2 regions of the Halobacillus sp. ABA4_118 genome follow, and region 1 is predicted to be linked to the other one. Evidence: predicted binding sites of a transcription regulator. Region 1 holds the regulator's gene; the other holds the start of a gene.
What was found. Region 1 encodes LexA, which represses DNA repair genes until DNA is damaged. Its sites were predicted from a motif close to CGAACATATGTTCG; they were not measured.

Region 1 (3,418 bases):
AGAACAATGCGGATATTTATGTATCCGTTCACTACAATGCTTTTGATGGGTCCTTTGGCGGGGCAGATCCAAACGGAATCGAACTTTACGTCTATCCCGGATATTTGAACCGGTCCGCCGGGCGTCTTGCTTCATCACTTGCGAAATACTTACGCCAGGGCACCGATCAAAACTTCAGAGGGATTAAAGAAGCGAACTTCCACGTTCTACGTGAAACGGATATGCCGGCAGTGTTAACAGAGAACGGCTATATGGATAACAAGCGGGAAGCATTATTGATGATTGACGAACGCTTTCAAAAAGAAGTTGCAGAGGAGCACGCCCGGGGCATTTTAGAATACTTTGGAGTTCCGTTCAATGGCGGAATCGACTATCTTTCGCTTGGGGATACCGGCGCGGAAGTCAAGGAAATGCAGGAGAACTTATTAAAACTGGGTTATACCATGAATGGTTATGGAGCTGACGGCAGCTTCGGTCCTGCCACAGAAGCGGCAGTCAAGGCTTTTCAAAAAGACCAGAAGCTTGAAGTGGACGGCTTTTATGGACCGAAAACGAAAGCGGCTGTGCAGAAAGCCTTGGAAGACCTGGATAAAGGAGAAGAGGAAATGGAAAAATTGGCAGTTGTCATAAATTCTTTTGCGGATTTTCCTGCCGTTGAAGCGCTGGCAATCCGTAAAAATGCATTAATTGCACTTAGAGCCGTAGCAGAAAAACGTCAGGTGGCTGAACAAATTATTGTGGCTGGAGGAGGCACAGATGGGCTTAAGGGGAGTAATTTTATTGACTTGACGGGAAAAACCAGATTGGAAACCTCCCAAAACATTAAAAATTATTTAAGTAAATAAAAGAGCTGCAAAACATTCCAGTGTACATTTCCCTTGTTCCTGCATATAATAAATGTAGAACAAATGTTCGGTTAAGGGGTGTGCAATATGGAAACGATTTTCAAACAGTCTGTAGAAAATAAGAAGATCATCGATATGATCTATTTATCTAAGGGGAAACATTGGTCTCAGCGTTCTGTAAGAGTGATTAAAAACCATCCTGATGCCATCCTTGCTTATTGTCTGCAGAAGAAGAGCGTCCGCACATTTTTGAAGAAGAATATTTATTCTGCTGATTTCCGGAGACGGAATAAAAGAAATCGTACGGGGGCTTCTTAACGTTCATATTCTCATGTTCAATACAAAAAACGGCGGGATTGCTCCCGCCGTTTTTTGTACGTGTATTAATGAACGGTACGGTATAAGCCGACGACTCTTCCGAGAATGGATACATCATTTAAAATGATCGGTTCCATCGTGGCATTTTCAGGCTGAAGACGGATGTGATTCTTCTCTTTAAAGAATCGTTTGACAGTAGCCTCTTCCTCTTCCGTCATAGCCACAACTATATCCCCGTTCTGGGCAGTCTGCTGCTGTCTGACAATGACCATGTCCCCGTCAAGAATGCCCGCCTCAATCATACTTTCTCCTTGAACGATAAGGACGAACGTATTGTCTTCCGATCCTGCAAGCGTATCCGGGAGGGGAACATATTCTTCAATGTTCTCTACCGCCGTAATCGGTGAACCAGCCGTAACTTTACCGATGACAGGGGCATAAGTGGCTTCCCCGCGGGGGATACTGTGGTCTTCTTCCAGCTCAATCACTTCGATGGCCCTTGGTTTCGTAGGATCCCTGCGGATATATCCCTTTTTCTCAAGACGGGATAAATGACCGTGGACGGTGGAACTGGAGGCCAGCCCTACAGACTGACCGATCTCCCTTACAGATGGGGGATATCCTTTTAGTAGAACCTGTTCTTTTATGAAATCTAGTATTTCCTGCTGCCGCTTTGAAAGTTTGCTCATAGATTAGCACCTCGTACATAGGATTATAGTAACCACATTGTACCATGCCATCCTCAAAAATACAAACAAGCGTTCGAAAAAAGTCGTTGACAAGAACATACATTCGTCTATAATAGGTATTAGAAAACGCGAACAGAGGTTCTTAGGAACGTTCGTTCTTAAATGGAGGGTTAATTATGTTTAATAAACTATCAAAACTGGACTACACTTATATCGTTTTGTTTATTGTTAGTTTTGCTATTCTCTATTATTCTATGGTTACAAGCGGATAAATCTTGAAAACCAGTAGAAGCGGGGACATACATCATGAGAGTAATCCTATATTGTCGCGTAAGCACGGAAAAAGAGGCCCAGGTCAGCTCCTTGAAAAGACAGAAGGCAGAACTGCATGCCATGGCCGAACATCATGGAATGGAAGTGGCTGCCTGTATAGAGGAGCAGGCGAGCGGGTATGAGATTGAACGGGAAGGTGTTTTCCAGATGCTTGATGCTTTTTCCAATCACGAAGCAGAGGCTCTGTTGGTTCAGGATGAGACGAGGCTTGGCAGGGGAAATACAAAAATCGCTTTGTTCCATCAATTGAACCGGTTGAATGTTAAGGTTTATTCCTTAACCCATAACGGGGAACTGCATCTTTCCGAGTCAGACTCCATGGTTCTTCAGATTGTGGGCATCGTTGAGGAGTACCAGAGAAAAATTCATAATATGAAAATCAGGCGGGGGATGCAGAAAGCGGTCGCCGAAGGCTATGATCCATCTTCGAACCTGTCCAATCAGCATCTGGCAGCGGGGAGAGAGAGGAAGGAATTTCCGATCGAAGAGGTTGTCAGGCTCAGAGGGAGTGATTTGACGTTCAAGGACATTGCGGCAACACTAAGAGGGCTTGGGTATGATGTATCCAAGGCAACGGTTCACCGCCGCTATCAAGAGTACATATCACTTGAAAAAGAAGAATAGGCAGGTTACTATAGGAACATAAGGGAGACAAGAGTCTTAGGGCTGCTTGTCTTTTTCATGTTCTAAAGCTGATCCAGACTATAAAAAAAAGGAGAAGGATCTATGTTATCTCAAGAAAAATTGGACCGTATAAACGAATTAGCCAATAAATCAAAGCAGCAGGAATTATCGGAAGAAGAGAAAAGCGAACAGAAGAACCTGCGTCAGGAATATTTACAGAGTGCCCGTAAATCATTCAAAAACCAGTTGAAAGGTGTCACGGTTATCGATCCTGCCGGGAATGATGTGACCCCTGCCAAACTGCGTCAAATGCAGGAAAACGAAAAGAAAAACTAAACGACTGGACCGATCCGCATCTTCTTTAAAAGGTGCGGATTTTTTTCGTTTAATTCTACAGAAACACGGGGAAATTAAGGAAGGGCGGAGGACAAAAGTTTGCACAACGCCTTGTTTCATTATAGGATAATACATGGTACATATACCTGTACAGAAAGGGGATTATTGGAAATGGCAAAAAGTCTTGAACAAACTTCAATTGATACCATTCGAACACTAACGATCGACGCAGTAGAAAAAGCAAGTTCCGGTCACCCGGGTATGCCTATGGGG
Region 2 (3,418 bases), 2.4 Mb from region 1:
ACGGCGTACGGAAAGATGGTCAAAGGATCTGACTCTCTCGAAGGGCATACGATTGAAAAAATTACCGACCGGCATGAACATGTGTTATATGAATATGAACCGGTCCTTTTGAAAGATGACCCTGTCGATCAGGAAACGGCCTTTACCGTCACCCATATGATGACAGGGATGTTCGATCCGGCCCTTGATGCCTCTTACGCTTCTGTGACAGGCACACCTGTTAACGGAAAACTGACCCGGATGTATGGAGGCAAATCAGGAACTACAGATACGGACAGCTGGATGATCGGTTTCAGTCCGCAATACGTTACAGGTGTATGGATCGGCTACGATGAAGGAGGGCGCCCTTTGGAAACGTTCAATGATCACCGATATGCCAAGTCCATCTGGGCGGATACGATGGAGGGCATTCACGAAGCTCTCCCTTCAGCGGCTTTCGTACCTCCACCAGGTGTGAAGGGGGTCTACATTGACCCTGATACCGGCTACCTTGCCGGACCTGACTGCCCTCAGGAGCGGCTCGTCTACATGGAAAAAGCGGACATACCGAAAAAAGTATGCGGAGGCAGTGAAGAAAAGGATATCAATGATGAATTCGAGGACGACCCATGGTTTAAAGATGTCGTGGACTGGTTCTTCTAACCAAAAAAGTCCGATCTTCAACCAGCAATAGAAAAACACGGAGAAAGCTCTTGTCACACAGTACTTGTACGCACGTTGTGTCTGAGGTCACGTTCCGCTTATCGGTGGATGCTTGCCGCGGGCACGGCCTCAGCTAACTTGGGTAGGAAAATCACCTGCCCAAGTGGATCTTCGGCTCGCGCTGTTCCCGCAGGCGTCACCACCGAACGCTTCTCGTGACCTACCCTATGGAGAGATGGACAAAAGATTGACCTTTTGTGAAACGGAAGGGGATCCTTGATTCTAAGATAATGCAGTCTGCTCCATGATCACGTTCATTCGCAAAAAGGAATGGTCGGATTTGGAGCGATAATAAAAAAGACAGAGAAAACGACCGGTCACAAGCCGGTCGTTTTCTCTGTCCTAGTCAAACATGTACGATCCATGTATTACTTAATATATTACCACGTCAAAGGTTCGTCAATACGAATCACAGAGATCTATCCGTATTTTATGAACATTCCGGTAAATCAAGCTCAGGCGATCGTTAAATCAATGATATCCTCCAAGGGAAAGCGGACCTGTTCCTTCGTTTCCCAGTGGATCCCTTTGACAACTCTTTCCCACCGGCTTACCTCCTGGACCTTCAGCAGACATTCTTCATAATCAAATCCATTATGGACCCTCAGACGGACGGTTAAATCATCCTTCACCGCCCTCTGCAGCAAAAAGTCGATTTCGACCGCCTTCTGTTCATCAATGATGCCTTTTTCCACGCGCTGATCCTCTTTCCACAGCTTTTTCACCATCTCCACATGTTCCGGCAGCATCAAAGACGTCCACTTAATGGTTCCTCGATCCCGATTACGATTATCCATCATGCCCCTCCTCAATCACGAACATTTGTTCTTATTCTATCATAAAAAAGGACAGCGTAAACTGGAAGTTACAGGAGAAGTGAAAAAAAGATCCCTTTCTCCAGAATACCTGAAAAAACGAGGCATAAAAAAAGCCGCCGGTTGTCCCGGCAGGCTCCCCTCTTATGAAACGCCTAACGCAGCCTTCAATTCCTGAGCCGTATTTTCCCAGAGCTCCGGTTTGAATTCACGAAGATATTCTCCAAGAATTTTTCTGCTCTTTTCATCCACGTGCTCGACAACAAAGCGTCCTTTTAACGATTTGTCCATATGATTCACGTGCTCCGGCATCAGCTTATACCCTCGCTTGATGGAACGATCGACGATGATTTCACTGGCAGCCACTCCGTAGTAGCAGGGATTCCCTCCACGGTAATCCACCGTCACCCAGGCAATCCAGTAATGAAGGCCATTGGCCACCACGTCTTTATCTGTGATGAATTTGATCCGCTTCTCTACTTTACTGCGGGCATGAAGCGCCCCCATGTCCACATAAGCTTCTTCTTCATTGGGATCGACGATGACCGGGGTCATATTCTCAAGACTGATGGAGCCTACCCCGTAGCCGCCGTGCCCGTCTGTCGCATCATCTTTGATGATCGTAAATTGATTTTTCTTCTTATCACTGCTGTCACTATTTTTCTTAAACTGATCGAATTCTTTCATGATTCAGCGAACCTCCTTTACAAGCCCGTACGTTTTGCCCCTATTTTAACATAGAACCACCGGGATGGTGGAGTGAAAGGGCAGCGGTCACTCTTCCTTATTGGTCAAACGTTTGTTCAAGGCCAGGTATTCTTCCTTCAGCATAGAGAAGACAACCGTATCCTGAAACCTCTCCCCATCAAAATCCGTCTGACGAAGTGTCCCTTCCTCCTGAAATCCATATCGTTCAAGAAGTTTCCTCGACCCCTGATTTTCTGCAAATATATCTCCGACGATTCTGTTCAGCTGCAGCTCCTCAAACCCATACCGGAGAATGGCGGCCATCAATTCAGACATGACGCCTGAACGCTGATACCCGGGAGAGATGACTACTCCCATCTCCGCTTTCCTGTGCCAGTGATGAAGCTTATGAAACCGGAAAAATCCAATAACGTCTCCACTCCGGTCTTCGATCACCCAGGGGATTTCGCGCTTCTCCTCATAAGCCGTCAAGTACGCTCCAACTTGTTTTCTCATCTCCTCGATATTCTGAACCGGATGGGCCGTGATATACTTCATCGTTCCGCCGTCCCCCATGAACGGGAACAAAGAAACGGCGTCTCCTTCACGCAGACCCCGAAGACGGTAATGCTCGGTATGTAACGACGGTATGGCCATTTTCTCATCCTTTCCCAGGCATTCCTGTTCTTCTGTGCAAGCCTTTTCCTCCAGGAGCATAAAAAAGATTGCCCTTCACACATACGCTCGGGCCAGGTGGAGGACAATCTAACGGCAGTAACGCAGTCCACATCGTTCTTCCCAATCTGAGAAACTGCGCTCTATTTTTTCTTTTCTCGAACCATACATCCATTTTCCTTCGCACGTCGTCTATGCGGAGCGTGACCATCCACACGACATACAAGACAACTCCAACGGACACGTACTTTTTATTCCTATCTAATGCATACCGCGGATCGTTTCGATGAAGGTCCAGCCTTCTTCAATGTCTTCGTCTGAATACTTCTGGGCACTCTTGACTGTAAACACTTTTTCGGCGACCTCTTCTTTCGGCAGGTCCTCAAAGAAAAGCATCGTTGAAACGAGCTCTAAAAACCTTGAGCTCCGTTCATTCATCAGATCAATGTGCTGATTCAGAGGCGGCAGGTCCATTTCATAATGCTTGAGAAAATCGCGGCCGCTGTCGGTCAGCTGATAGCGGTACTGGTAATAATTCT

Region 2: a site for LexA is predicted at 1,518-1,531, ahead of ACXAGL_RS05145 (YolD-like family protein). Genes of this name have one in related genera too.

Annotation. Positions count from the first base shown of each region.
Region 1 covers NZ_JBSWWS010000001.1:3,423,931-3,427,348, forward strand. Annotated here, with positions in the region: gene ACXAGL_RS17505 (N-acetylmuramoyl-L-alanine amidase) at 1-845, shown strand, start outside; gene ACXAGL_RS17510 (hypothetical protein) at 933-1,163, shown strand; gene lexA (transcriptional repressor LexA) at 1,229-1,852, opposite strand; gene ACXAGL_RS17520 (YneB family resolvase-like protein) at 2,159-2,809, shown strand; gene ACXAGL_RS17525 (DUF896 domain-containing protein) at 2,912-3,145, shown strand; gene tkt (transketolase) at 3,317-3,418, shown strand, end outside.
Region 2 covers NZ_JBSWWS010000001.1:1,040,822-1,044,239, forward strand. Annotated here, with positions in the region: gene ACXAGL_RS05140 (transglycosylase domain-containing protein) at 1-642, shown strand, start outside; gene ACXAGL_RS05145 (YolD-like family protein) at 1,158-1,499, opposite strand; gene ACXAGL_RS05150 (YwhD family protein) at 1,662-2,204, opposite strand; gene ACXAGL_RS05155 (GNAT family N-acetyltransferase) at 2,292-2,861, opposite strand; gene ACXAGL_RS05160 (YwgA family protein) at 3,141-3,418, opposite strand, start outside.